DNA from 3 places in the Kluyvera ascorbata genome. Region 2 is predicted to be linked to each of the others. Evidence: predicted binding sites of a transcription regulator. Region 2 holds the regulator's gene; each other region holds the start of a gene.
What was found. Region 2 encodes Fur, which represses iron uptake genes when iron is present. Its sites were predicted from a motif close to ATAATAATGAGAACNACTATCAA; they were not measured.
Positions count from the first base shown of each region.

Region 1: a site for Fur is predicted at 2,293-2,315, ahead of fhuF (siderophore-iron reductase FhuF). Genes of this name have one in related genera too.
Region 3: a site for Fur is predicted at 2,659-2,681, ahead of sodA (superoxide dismutase [Mn]). Genes of this name have one in related genera too.

Region 1 covers NZ_CP096201.1:4,329,875-4,334,719, reverse strand. The annotation lists gene MY052_RS20705 (PTS sugar transporter subunit IIC) at 107-1,450, shown strand; gene fhuF (siderophore-iron reductase FhuF) at 1,487-2,275, opposite strand; gene MY052_RS20695 (GGDEF domain-containing protein) at 2,377-3,441, opposite strand; gene MY052_RS20690 (DUF1435 domain-containing protein) at 3,672-3,911, shown strand; tRNA gene MY052_RS20685 (tRNA-Leu) at 3,950-4,035, opposite strand; tRNA gene MY052_RS20680 (tRNA-Leu) at 4,072-4,157, opposite strand; tRNA gene MY052_RS20675 (tRNA-Leu) at 4,185-4,270, opposite strand; gene rsmC (16S rRNA (guanine(1207)-N(2))-methyltransferase RsmC) at 4,495-4,845, opposite strand, start outside.
Region 2 covers NZ_CP096201.1:3,532,632-3,537,476, reverse strand. The annotation lists gene glnS (glutamine--tRNA ligase) at 1-816, shown strand, start outside; gene chiP (chitoporin ChiP) at 1,283-2,689, shown strand; gene MY052_RS16895 (ChiQ/YbfN family lipoprotein) at 2,739-3,074, shown strand; gene fur (ferric iron uptake transcriptional regulator) at 3,187-3,639, opposite strand; gene fldA (flavodoxin FldA) at 3,936-4,466, opposite strand; gene ybfE (LexA regulated protein) at 4,617-4,845, opposite strand, start outside.
Region 3 covers NZ_CP096201.1:4,950,321-4,955,165, reverse strand. The annotation lists gene rhaS (HTH-type transcriptional activator RhaS) at 1-499, shown strand, start outside; gene rhaR (HTH-type transcriptional activator RhaR) at 571-1,419, shown strand; gene rhaT (L-rhamnose/proton symporter RhaT) at 1,430-2,464, opposite strand; gene sodA (superoxide dismutase [Mn]) at 2,755-3,375, shown strand; gene yiiM (6-hydroxyaminopurine reductase) at 3,382-4,116, shown strand; gene cpxA (envelope stress sensor histidine kinase CpxA) at 4,159-4,845, opposite strand, start outside.

The DNA of each region.
Region 1 (4,845 bases), 800 kb from region 2:
GCTGGTCGCAGACCCGTAACTCCTGATGCTTCACAGTATGCCCAGTTGTATTTCGGCAAAATCGTTGTTGCTGTGCTTACGTCTAAAGCCTGTCAGGAGGGCTGCTATGTCTGCTAATCACGCTGCATTTAATCTGATATTTCGCTTTGTAGAAAATTACGTTAGTCCGGTTGCGGGACGCATTTCCTCTCAGCGCCACGTTATGGCGATTCGTGATGGCTTTATTTCTGCGATGCCATTCATGATTGTAGGATCATTTTTGCTGGTTTTCGCCTATCCGCCGTTTTCTCCCGACACCACCTGGGGCTTTGCCCGGGCGTGGTTAGATCTTGCTAAAGAGTTTGAAGGCCGTATTTTGACGCCGTTCGACATGACGATGGGCATTATGTCTATCTATATCTGTGCGGCTATCTCCTATAACCTCGGCAAACACTACGAAAAGAGCAACCAGCTCGATCCGTTCATGTGTTCAATGCTGTCTATCATGGCATTCCTGTTGGTTGCGGCACCAAAAACTAGCGGCCATCTGCCGGTCGACAGCCTGGGCGGAACGGGGATCTTTACTGCGATCCTGGTTGCTGTCTACTGCGTGGAGATGATGCGTTTTCTGAAAGTTCGCAACATCGGGATCCGTCTGCCGGATCAGGTGCCGCCGATGATCAAAAACTCTTTCGATCTCTTGATTCCGGTACTGGTCGTGGTACTGACGCTGTATCCGCTGAGCCTGTTTATCCAGAGCCAGTTCGATATGCTGATTCCACAGGCCATCATGTCCGTATTCAAACCACTGGTTTCTGCTGCGGACTCCTTACCGGCCATTCTGCTGGCTGTACTGATTGGTCACCTGCTGTGGTTTGCAGGGATCCACGGGGCGGCAATTGTCTCTGGTATGCTGCAAATGTTCTGGCTGACCAACCTTGGTCTGAACCAGACTGCGCTGGCACAGGGAGCTCCGCTGCCGCACATCTTCATGGAAGCATTCTGGACCTTCTTTATCGTGGTCGGGGGCTCCGGTGCAACGATGGGGCTGGTGTTCTGCTATCTGCGTAGCCGTTCAGCACACCTGCGTTCAATTGGCCGTCTGAGCGTGGTGCCAAGCCTGTTTAACATTAACGAACCGGTTATTTTTGGTACCCCAATCGTGATGAACCCGGTGTTCTTTATTCCGTTCCTGCTGGCGCCGATGGTCAACGCCATTCTGGCCTGGGCGGCGATGAAGCTGGATCTGATTGGTCGTGTGATTTCCGTTGTACCGTGGACTGCTCCTGCACCGATTGGTGGTGCATGGGCATTAGGCTGGGACTTCCGTGCAGCGATTCTGGTTGTGCTGTTGGCCTGCGTTTCCGCGGTTATCTACTATCCGTTCTTCAAAGTGTATGAAAAACAGTTGTTAGAACAGGAGAATGAAGAAGCACAGCGTGCGGCTGAAGAGAGCGAGCAGGCTGCTTAAGACAGTAAATAAATAACGGGGCGAAAGCCCCGTTATTTATTTCAGCGTGCAGTCACCGCACTGTTGAACGTCCGGGAGGCGGTAACGCTGACAGCAGGTACGACGTACCAGAAGCCCGTCACGTAATACGACGGTGCGCCATAAAGGGTTGTCCTGACCATCACCCAACGTTTTGGCGAAGAAGCAGCGTTGGCGTAGCTCGTTAACCTGCTCTTCACCCAACAACGTTTTCATTTCACCGAGATACCAGTTAATCAGATACCCGGTATTGCTCCAGATGAGCTTGCCGTTGATGTCCCCCGTGGCTTCCAGCGCCTGGACCACCGGCATTAATGCCTGAATGACCAGGTCATCCATGCGGTCGATGGCGGGCTTCTGGCTGATGCGCAGGTCGGGTTCAACGTCAATCCAGAAGCAGGCTGCACGGCCCGTTTCGTGAAACTCAACGTGGAAGTTATCAGAGCTAAGCGACAGGGCTGATTTTTCCGTCAGCAGCGCGAGCATTAAAGGGGGGACCAGCAGGCCGATATACCACTGCGCCCAGAGGGAAATCAGCGGTTTATTTTCTCGTGGCTGAGTGGGCTGATTGCGATAAATATGGTCGGAATACACCGCCAGCAACGAACTTAACTCCGTTGGCTTAGCCCATTCATTGAGCGTTTTGGCGCAATCAGGCGCCGTTTCATCCAGGCGGAACAGTTCCAGCAAATGCGGGCGCAGTTCAGTTATCTTGGCACGCACCGACTCAGCGAACGTGCTTTCCTTTGCAGGAAGCGGTGTGCGCCAGATAAGGTCATCAGCAATCGGTGCGGAGCGATAGGCCATAGATAAGCTAGTTATAAATCTAAATGATAATGATTAGCAATCCTAGCTATAGATAAAAGTTAGCGCAAGAAGTTTGTCTCTTGCGCTGGCTTTTTGTGAACTTAAACGGCAGGAGCCTGCTCGTAGGTCAGGATGTTGTTGCGGCCCATGTTCTTCGCCTCATACAGCGCTTTATCCGCTCTCTGCATGGCCAGTTCGATATTGCTATCTTCCAGTGGCGCGACCCCTATGCTGATGGTGACGTGTGTGGCGACGCTTGCGTTAAACATATGTGGAATACGGAGGTCGTACACCTGCTGGCGAATGCGCTCAGCGGTTTGCATGGCGGTATCAACATCACAATGCGGTAGAACCACCATAAACTCTTCGCCACCAAAGCGCGTCACAATATCGCGTGAGCGAACGGCGTTACGAATAGCCGCTGAAACGCGCATCAGAGCCTGGTCACCCATCATATGGCCGTAGTGATCGTTATAGGCCTTGAAATGGTCGATATCTAGCAGCAGGACGGAGTGCCGTGCCTCCCCTATAGACATCAGCGAGTCCAGGCGGAACTGAAACCCACGACGGTTATAGAGCCCAGTAAGCGGGTCGAGCATGCTCAGACCATTCAGGGTCTCCCGCTCTTCCAGCAGTTTATACATCAATCCTTGAGCAAACTTATCGTTTCGTCGCTGAATGACGTGCTGAATAGCAATACCTATTAATGGTAGCGCCATACAGTAAGCCATCCTCCACCACTCATTTGTTGGACTTGTTATCAGGCAAACAATAAATGTTGGCAACGAATGTAGAGAGAAGGCAACGATATTATTTGAAAACGCAATTGTTCCGACAAATATCACGCTAAATAGCGCAATCATTTGAAAATTGTCATTTGGTAAAGCGAGTACCAAAGTTTTACTTAAAATATGCCAGCCCCACAGGCAGCCGAATACAGCCGAAATTATTGGTAGATTCGGCCGGATACTGGCATATCGCCAGTTCCACACTAGCAGCACGCAGCTGCCCACCGCTATCAGCATTGCGGGTAGAGGAAAAATATTAACGTCATAAATCGGGCTGAAGACAGAGAGCGTCGACGAGACCAGATTCAAAAACAAAAATAGCCGGAACGTTAGCTGATATTTTTGCGCACGCAGGGTGCGCCAGGATTGTACAGTCATTGTTGAATGTTGTAGTCAGCCTTTAATATATAAGTAAGTGCATCAAAAACAAGAATAAAGCATGAGTAAAAGCGCGCAAATTCTTTATATTAGACATGATATTTTTGTACACGTTATCACCATACAATATACATGTCATTAATGATTATGAAACCTTAGCTTATAAGCAGACAAATAACAAAAAATGTCATATGATATTGGTAATCATTATCATTTAGATGGGCGCAATCATGTGGCAAAGAACGCTAGGCAGTGGCTGGGGAGGACTGATTTCTGGGGGAGCTATCGCCATTCTCAGTACGATGGGGCTATCCGTCGATGTATGGCGTGGGATGATCGTGTGTGGGCTGCTGCTGAGCGGAGCGATGATCTGGCATCGTCGTTTGCGACATTTTGTACTACTGCCATCATGCATTGCATTTGTTAGCGGTCTTGTATTGATTACGATGAATTTAAAGCTAATGGGATGAATGCAGGAAAGGGAAAATCAGAGAGGGAACGAGGAGTCTGGTGCGAGGGGGGGGACTCGAACCCCCACATCCTAAGGACACTAACACCTGAAGCTAGCGCGTCTACCAATTCCGCCACCTTCGCACAGATTATCTCGTTTCTTTTGTTATATCGCTTCGTTGGTGCGAGGGGGGGGACTCGAACCCCCACATCCTAAGGACACTAACACCTGAAGCTAGCGCGTCTACCAATTCCGCCACCTTCGCACACTGCGAACGATATAACGTGGTTTATGGTGCGAGGGGGGGGACTCGAACCCCCACATCCAAAGGACACTAACACCTGAAGCTAGCGCGTCTACCAATTCCGCCACCTTCGCATACCATTGACTCTTTATGAAAGAATCATTACCACGGGGCCGAATTCTAGAGATTTTACGCTGGGCGTCAACAGTTAATTATCGAACTCGGCGCGATTGCCGAAAAAAAAGGCGTTTCTTCGGTTATGGGGAGTTTATGTAGGCCGGATAAGCGATAGCGCCACCCGGCGCTGCTCGGTGTCACGCCGGATGGCGGCGTAAACGCCTTATCCGGCCTACATGAGTTAGGCTTTTTTAGCCTGACGAGTCAAAACGGTACGGTACACTTTAAAACGGCCAGTCTGGGCAATCACTTCGTGGAAACCAAACATTTCGTCCAGCACAGCCGGATACGGCAGGAAGGCGTTCGCAACAATACGCAGCTCACCGCCGCTGTTCAGGTGACGAACGGCGCCGCGGATCAGCGTTTGCGCGGCATCCAGGCTGGTTTGCATCCCATCATGGAACGGCGGGTTGGAGATAATCATGTCGAAGCGACCGTTAATCTCAGAGAAGACGTTACTGGCGATGACTTCGCCTTCAAAGCCGTTTGCCGCGAGCGTTGCACGGCTGGCTTCAACGGCTGAAGCGCCCAC
Region 2 (4,845 bases):
CACGTAGAAGGCTGGGATGACCCACGTATGCCGACCATTTCCGGTCTGCGTCGTCGTGGTTATACCGCGGCGTCTATCCGTGAATTCTGTAAGCGCATCGGCGTCACCAAGCAGGACAACACCATTGAGATGGCTTCGCTGGAATCCTGCATTCGCGAAGATCTCAACGAAAACGCGCCGCGCGCAATGGCGGTTATCGACCCGGTTAAACTGGTTATCGAAAACTACCCGCAGGGCGAAAGCGAGCTGGTTTCTATGCCTAACCATCCGAATAAGCCGGAAATGGGTAGCCGTGACGTGCCGTTTAGCGCTGAGATCTGGATCGACCGCGCGGACTTCCGTGAAGAAGCCAACAAGCAGTACAAGCGCCTGGTGATGGGTAAAGAAGTTCGTCTGCGTAACGCCTATGTGGTGAAAGCAGAGCGCGTAGAGAAAGATGCTGAAGGCAATATCACCACCATCTTCTGTACCTACGATGCTGATACCCTGAGCAAAGACCCAGCAGATGGTCGTAAAGTGAAGGGCGTCATTCACTGGGTTAGCGCGGCACATGCGCTGCCGGTTGAAATTCGTCTGTACGACCGTCTCTTCAGCGTGCCAAACCCTGGTGCCGCAGAAGACTTCCTGTCGGTAATGAACCCAGAGTCACTGGTTATCAAGCAGGGCTACGCTGAGCCGTCTCTGCAGGCCGCTGAAGCCGGTAAAGCGTTCCAGTTCGAGCGTGAGGGTTACTTCTGCCTGGACAGCCGCTACACCACGGCTGAGAAGCTGGTGTTTAACCGTACCGTTGGTTTACGAGACACCTGGGTGGGGTAATTAACACCCAATAATAAAAACGCCGCCCATGCGGCGTTTTTTTTGCCTCGTTTTTAACGAAAACTTTCGTTGGAATAACGGTGTTCTTTCGGATGAAAAAATACGTCCCTCATAGTTTCGCGTAGCGAATTAATGCAAACCTTCTAAGCCTAAGCGCTTCTTCATTTTTGATCTCTTCTATCACAGAAACATTATGTAAACGCTCTCATTCACATTTAACCCAGAGCCCACAAGGCCTGACGTGAATATGTTTCAATAACGCACGCTGTTACAAACAGAAACCAAATATGTGCGCTTTGTCATAATCCTGCACTCTCGTTGAGGAAAAGGATTGATAATTCGCGTCGCGAAAAATAGTCTATCGGTGTAGCGAAACACCTTTTTTAAGAAGTTCATTTTTTTTAAAGTTTTTATTTTTTGCTTCTGCTTTGCAGCGGCATTTTTAAAAGTCAAAGAGGATATAACTATGCGTACGTTTAGTGGCAAACGTAGTACGCTGGCGCTGGCTATCGCCGGTGTGACAGCAATGTCAGGCTTTATGATGACCCCGGAAGCAAAAGCAGAAGGTTTCATCGATGATTCTACACTGACCGGCGGTATCTATTACTGGCAGCGTGAGCGTGACCGTAAAGATGTCACCGATAATGACAAATACAAAACCAACCTTTCTCATTCCACCTGGAACGCCAACCTCGACTTCCAGTCTGGCTATGCTGCCGATATGTTCGGTATTGATATTGCTGCGTTCACCGCAATTGAAATGGCGGAAAGTGCAGAAAGCGGTCACCCGAACGAAATTGCGTTCTCCTCTAAGAACAAAGGCTACAGCGAAGATTACAGCGGCGATAAGAGCGGTATCAGCCTGTACAAAGCGGCAGCTAAATTTAAATTAGGGCCAGCATGGGCTCGCGCAGGTTACATCCAGCCAACCGGTCAGACGCTGCTGGCGCCGCACTGGAGCTTTATGCCAGGTACCTATCAGGGTGCTGAAGCCGGGGCCAATTTCGACTACGGTGATGCTGGCGCGCTGAGCTTCTCCTACATGTGGACCAACAACTACAAGGCGCCTTGGCACCTTGAAATGGACAACTTCTATCAGAACGATAAGAAGACCAAAGTTGATTACCTGCACTCCATCGGTGCGAAATACGATTTCAAAAATGACCTGGTGCTGGAAGCCGCATTTGGTCAGGCAGAAGGCTATATCGATCAGTACTTCGCCAAAGGTAGCTACAAATTTGATATCCCTGGCGGCCCGCTGACCACCAGCTACCAGTTCTACGGTACCCGTGACAAGGTGAGCGATCACGGCGTCAACGACATCTATGACGGCACCGCATGGCTGCAAGCATTAACCTTCGGCTACAAGCTGCAAGAAGTCTTCGACTTCCGTCTGGAAGGGACCTGGGTTAAAGCAGAAGGCCAGCAGGGTTACTTCCTGCAGCGTATGACGCCAACCTACGCCTCCTCTAACGGTCGTCTGGATATCTGGTGGGATAACCGCTCTGACTTCAACGCCAACGGCGAAAAAGCGGTCTTCTTCGGTACTATGTATGACCTGAAAAACTGGGATCTGCCGGGTTGGGCAGTGGGTGCTTCTTACGTTTACGCATGGGATGCTAAGCCAGCGACCTGGCAGTTGAGCCCGGATGCGTACTACGACAAGAACAACAAGATTAAAGAGTCTGCCTACAGCCTCGATGTAGCATACACCGTACAGGATGGTCGTGCGAAAGGTACGCTGTTCAAACTGCACTTCACTCAGTATGACAATCACTCCGATATCCCAAGCTGGGGCGGTGGTTACGGCAACATCTTCCAGGATGAGCGTGACGTGAAATTCATGGTTATCGCACCGTTCACCATTTTCTGATGCTAACGTGGCAGGGGGAGACCTCTGCCGCCGCTAAGAGGCTCATCGTATGAAAAAACTGATTATTGTTGCGCTGATGGCTGCTGGGTTAACCGCCTGTGCGCAATCTCCTGCGCCGAAGGAAGATAGCAAGCTGAAGGATGCCTACAGCGCCTGTATTAACACCGCAGAAGGCAACCCGGATAAAATTCAGGCCTGTCAAAGCGTACTGAACGTGCTGAAGCAAGAGAAAGCACACGAGCAGTTCGCGAACCAGGAAAGCGTGCGCGTCATCGACTACCAGAAATGCATTAACGCTAGAAAAATGGGCAATGATGAAGCAGTAGCAAAAAACTGCGATAAGATCTGGCAAGAAATTCGCAGCAACAATACGCCGCAGAAATAGGCTTACGCTGATAATAAAAAACCGCTGCTTGCAGCGGTTTTTTTGTGGGCGTCGTAAAACGCAGAGTATAAAAAAACCAGCGCATAGGCTGGCTTTTCGAGAGGCAGTACGCTTATTTTGCGACTGCGTCATGCGCGTGTTCATCTTCACGGCAGTCGCCTTCAGCGCAGTGACCGTAGAGATAAAGACTGTGGTTCGTTAAGCGAATACCATGCTTCGACGCGATTTCACGCTGACGAGCTTCGATGGAATCATCGCTGAACTCGATCACTTTGCCGCAGTCGAGGCAAATCAGGTGATCGTGGTGATGCTGCTGGGTCAGTTCGAAAACGGATTTACCGCCTTCAAAATTATGACGAGTCACGATGCCGGCGTCATCAAACTGGTTAAGTACGCGGTAAACCGTGGCCAAACCAATCTCTTCACCCATGTCGATCAGGCGTTTATATAAGTCTTCCGCGCTGACATGGTGGTTATCCGGTTCCTGAAGGACTTCCAGAATCTTTAACCGTGGAAGTGTGACTTTCAGGCCAGCCTTCTTTAATGCGGTATTGTTGTCAGTCATGCGGAATCTGTCCTGTTGCTAAACGATCAACTTCCATCAGCGAAAGTATCACAGAGAATGCACCCGAATTAATGCGTCTCATTATAGAATGACCCTATTGAAATGAAAACAGCAAGAGCCGGGTAAACTAAGCTATCAAAAACGAGGCTTCACCGACAAAGTTACGATGAGACCGCGCTAAATCAGAAGATATTGTACAGGTATGCGCTAAAAAGTTAAAAAATTGTAGCTATTATTTTAATTGCTTTTACCTATTAATGAGGCGTAGTTTCATCACTACGCCTCACTGTTTTGCATCAGGCGTTTTTGATCTCTTCCAGGTGCAGCTCTTCTGCAACCTGCTTAACCCATTTTTCAACGCGTTCAGCGGTCAGCTCAGGCTGACGGTCTTCGTCGATGGCCAGACCAACAAAGTGGTCGTCATCGGCCAGGCCTTTAGACGCTTCGAAATGGTAACCTGCCGTTGGCCAGTGACCGACGATGGTCGCGCCGCGTGGTTCAATGATGTCGCGAATGGTACCCAGCGCATCACAGAAATATTCAGCATAGTCTTCCTGGTCGCCGCAGCCAAACAGCGCGACCAGCTTGCCGTTGAAGTCCACTTCTTCCAGCGTTGGGAAGAAATCGTCCCAATCGCACTGCGCTTCGCCGTAGTACCAGGTTGGGATACCCAGCAGCAGAATATCGAATGCTTCCAGATCTTCTTTGCTGCTCTTGGCAATGTCGTGAACGTCAGCGACATCTTTACCAAGCTGTTTTTGAATCATTTTTGCGATATTTTCGGTGTTCCCGGTATCGCTACCGAAAAAGATGCCAACGATTGCCATGAGTAAAATAACCTCTTGAAACTTAATGATATGGTGGTGGCTTATTGCCCACAGATAAGGGCAATCATAGCAGAACTGAGAAGCGTGCGGAAACCGCTATCGTGCCGTACTGCACACTCTGCTACATGAAAGTGTGTTTTGGGGGGATTTTCAGACTTTCCCCTGTCCGTGTAGCTGGGCCAACTGACTCATCAACATCTCTTCGATGAGTTCGCTACGGCTCATATCACGGGCAGTCGCCAGCTCGTTGAGCGCATCAACGGCTTCGTTATTCAGCTTCAGCTCCACGCGTTTCAGACCGCGCACTTTGTCGCGTTTTAACTGATTACGCTTATTAATGCGCAGCTGTTCGTCACGCGAAAGCGGATTGGTTTTTGGT
Region 3 (4,845 bases), 1.4 Mb from region 2:
TTGGCGCGTAAACCAAAGCACGCTACAGCAGGTGAGGGCGATCGTCGGCCAGATGGAAGAGGCGAACGACAGCACCGATATGATGTCGCTGGCCAATCGCGAAATTCTGTTTATGCAGCTGCTGGTGCTGCTGCGTAAAGGCAGTCAGGAACAGGGGGCGATGGATAACGATGCGCGCCTGAATCAGCTGATGGCGTGGTTGGAAGAGCATTTCGCGGAAGAGGTGTGCTGGGAGGGGCTGGCGGAACGTTTCTCGCTCTCTTTGCGTACCCTGCACCGCCAGCTCAAACATTGCACCGGCCTGACGCCACAGCGCTACCTTAACCGTCTGCGCCTGATTAAAGCGCGCCATATGCTGCGCCACAGCGATGAGAGTGTGACCGAGATTGCTTATCACTGTGGTTTTGGCGACAGTAACCACTTTTCTACCCTTTTTCGTCGCGAATTTGACTGGTCGCCACGCGATATTCGCCAGGGGCGAGATACCCTGCTTCAGTAACGAGAAGACAATCACCGTTTTTTGCCTCGAAACGGCGAATAATAAGGAGTTGTTAGTCGTGAGGTGCCCGCGTGTCAGGTCAGTTAATTCTTCGAAAAGCCGATTTTTTTGCCAGCCCGGCGCAGGCCGTGGCGGTGGCTGACCGCTATCCACAAAATGTCTTTGCTGAGCATACCCATGAATTCTCCGAGCTGGTGATGGTCTGGCGCGGCAACGGTTTGCACATTCTCAACGACCGTCCCTATCGTATTACCCGCGGCGACCTGTTTTACATTCGCGCCGAGGATAAACACTCTTACGCCTCTGTTAACGATCTGGTTTTACAGAATATTATTTACTGTCCTGAGCGCTTAAAGCTCAACCTCGATTGGGTAGCTCATATTCCCGGGCTGCACGGCTCGCATTGGGCACCGCACTGGCGGATAGGCAGTACCGGCATGACGCAGGCGCGGCAGATAATGACTCAGTTGGAGCAAGAGAGCCGCAAAGACGACGCGTTAGCCAACGAGATGTCCGAGCTGCTGTTTGCCCAACTGGTGGTATGCCTGAAGCGGTACCGTTATGCCACCGATAACCAGGCGGCGACGCAGAGTGAAGCCTTGCTCGACAAGCTGCTGACGGTGCTGGCGGGCAGCCTGAATCGTCCTTTCGTACTTGATACCTTCTGCGAGCAGCAGGGCTGTAGTGAACGCGCTCTGCGTCAGCAGTTCCGCAGCCAGACCGGCATGACCGTTAACCACTACCTGCGCCAACTGCGAATTTGCCACGCGCAGTACCTGCTCCAGCACACGGAAATGCTGATTGGCGAAGTCGCAATGAGCTGCGGGTTTGAGGATAGTAACTACTTCTCGGTGGTATTTAACCGTGAGATAGGGATGACGCCAGGGCAGTGGCGGCAACGGAGTCGCGTTGCCGCCTGAGGTTCGCGGTTTAGCTTGCCATACCTAGCCCAACGACGTTGGCGGCAATAATGATGACGACGCAGCCCAGACTCAGCACGCTAACGGGTTGGCGTCCGGCATTTTTCCACTCTTTCAAAATCAGCCCCACCAGACCGCCACACAGCACATAGAAGCTCATGTGCAGCATCCAGCTCATATAGTCATACTGCGACGGAATGCTGGCGTGGCCCCACGCGTAGAAGAAGAACTGGAAATACCACATCAGCCCGCCTAAGGCAGAAAGCAGAATGTTGCTGATTATCAGCGGTTTTGCCAGCGAGAAGTCGGCTTTTATCGACAGGTTTTTGATTTTTAGCAGACGAATAAAGCAGAAGCCGAGGTTAACCAACGCGCCGCCGCCCATAATGACCACGTAGCTTGGCAGCGCAGTATAGAGCGGGTCGACCCCTAGTGCGGCGGCGGCTTCGTGCATCGGCTTGGCGGCGTTCATGGCAAAGGACATCCCGGCGGAGAAGACGCCGCACATGATGGCCAGCATCAACCCTTTCTTCAGGTTGAAATCTTCCGCTTTGATGCCCATTTTGCGCTCTTTCAACTGCCCAGCACGGGTGACAATCCCGACACCGATAACGGCTATCAGCACACCCAGCAGCGTCATCTGGCCGCCCTGGGTGTGAATGAGTACGTCAAACTGGCCGTTAATAATTGGTGTCATTAACGTACCAACAATCAGCGTGATGCCAATGGCAATACCGATCCCCATCGACATGCCGAGATAGCGCATGGTGAGGCCGTAGTTGATGTTGCCGACCCCCCACATGGCGCCAAATAGAAACACCGGCAGGAGCGTTGAAGCGCTGAAGGAACGATAGTAGGCCCAAAAGTCGGGCAAGAGCAGGGCGCTGACCGCCCAGGGCAGGATAATCCACGAAACAATCCCGCCAATAGACCACATGGTTTCCCATGACCACTGCTGAACTTTTTTGAACGGGGCATAGAAACAGGCTGCACTGGCCGCGCCTATCAAATGCCAAAAAATACCCATCGTAATTGCATGGTTCATTGATTTTATCCTCATCCATTTTTTGTCGTAGTAATCGTCTTCCGACAGGATGAGGATAAAAATTTGGCGTTTTTTTAACCTTCAGGCTGTTGCCATCCAGGGAGATACATTGGCAGTAAGTGGTGTAATTAGCTGTTCAGGCTCACAAAAAAACATCTATGCCCTAAAGTTATAACCTTATAAAAACTACGGCATTGATAATCATTTTCAATATCATTTAATTAACTATAATGAACCAACTGATTACGCGGCGTTTACAGGTTTGCCGCCCGACAATAATGGAGATGATTATGAGCTATACCCTGCCATCACTGCCTTATGCGTACGATGCCCTGGAACCGCACTTCGACAAACAGACGATGGAAATCCATCACAGCAAACACCACCAGGCTTACGTTAACAACGCTAACGCAGCGCTGGAAAGCCTGCCGGAATTCGCTGCGCTGTCTGCTGAAGAGCTGATCGCGAAACTGGACCAGCTGCCGGCTGACAAGAAAACCGTTCTGCGTAACAACGCTGGCGGCCACGCTAACCACAGCTTCTTCTGGAAAGGCCTGAAAAAAGGCACCACCCTGCAGGGTGACCTGAAAGCGGCTATCGAGCGTGATTTCGGTTCCGTAGATAACTTCAAAGCTGAATTTGAAAAAGCAGCAGCAACTCGCTTCGGCTCTGGCTGGGCGTGGCTGGTGCTGAAAGGCGACAAACTGGCTGTGGTTTCTACCGCAAACCAGGATTCCCCGCTGATGGGTGAAGCCGTTTCCGGTGCTTCCGGTTTCCCAATCGTGGGCCTGGACGTTTGGGAACACGCTTACTACCTGAAATTCCAGAACCGTCGTCCGGACTACATCAAAGAGTTCTGGAACGTGGTGAACTGGGACGAAGCAGCAGCGCGTTTCGCCGCTAAAAAATAATTTGCATTGCCGGTCTGTAGAAGCGAGTCTGATGACTCGCTTTTTTTGTATCCGCCTAAGGAGCAGCAGATGCATTATCCGGTTGACGTGTTTATTGGCAAAATCCGTGACTATGACGGCAGTCGCCCAAGCGCCATCGCGAAGGTCCAGATGGATGGCGAACTGGAACTCACCGAGCTGGGACTGTTGGGTGATGAACAGGCCGAGAAAAAAATCCACGGCGGCCCCGACCGCGCGCTGTGCCAGTTCCCCCGCGAACATTATGAAGACCTGATTCGTGACTTCCCCGAACAGGCTGCCCTGTTTTGCGCCCCGGCGTTTGGTGAAAACCTGTCAACGGAAGGGATGACCGAGCACAACGTTTTTATCGGTGATATTTACCGCTGGGGTGAGACGCTGATCCAGGTCACCCAGCCGCGTTCGCCGTGCTTTAAACTCAATTTCCACTTTGCTATCAGTGATATGGCATCTTTGATGCAGAGCAGCGGTAAGGTCGGCTGGCTGTATCGGGTGATTGCGCCGGGTAAGGTCTCCACCGACGCTCCGCTGGAGTTGGTGTCGCGCCTGAGCGATGTGTCGGTGTATGACGCCGCCGCTATTGCCTGGCATATGCCGTTCGATGACGACCAGTATCACCGTCTGCTGAGCGCAGCCGGGTTGTCGGTCAGCTGGAGCAGAACTATGCAGAAGCGCCGTTTGAGCGGCAAGATTGAAGATAACAGCAGAAGGTTGTGGGGCTAGACGATACAAAAAAATCGGCCTGCATTCGCAGGCCGATGGTTTTTAGGTTCGCTTATAAAGCGGTAGCCACAGCGTGAGCCGTAACCCGCCGAGCGGGCTGTCATCAGCCTTCACCCAGCCGCGGTGCTGCTGCATGGCGCTTTCAACAATCGCCAGCCCCAGCCCCGTTCCGCCAGATTCACGGTCTCGCGCCTCATCGGTACGATAGAACGGACGGAATATCTGCTCGCGGTCTTCCGGGCTTACGCCTGGGCCGTCATCGTCCACGTGGACGGTAACGCCGTCTTTATCCACCGAGAAACTGACGGCAATTTTGGTATGCGAGTAGCGCAGGGCGTTACGTACGATGTTCTCCAGCGCGCTTTCCAGCGCGTTCGGGTTACCGTAAAGCGGCCACGGCCCCGGCGGATAATCGACGCTAAACGATTTGCCCATCTGCTCAGCTTCAAACGCGGCGTTATCCAGCACTTCGCCCCACAGCTGATTAGCCTTGAGGGTTTCACTGACCAGCGCGCTTTTCTGCTGATTGCGCGACATCACCAGCATGTCGTTAATCATGCTATCCAGACGCTGCGCTTCGGTTTCAATACGTTCCAGCTCTTTGCTCTCACCGCTGCGACGACGCAGAAGCGCCGTGCCAAGCTGCAGACGCGTCAGCGGCGTACGCAGCTCGTGAGAGATGTCAGAGAGCAGTCGCTGCTGCGACGTCATCATTCGCTCAAGTGCCAT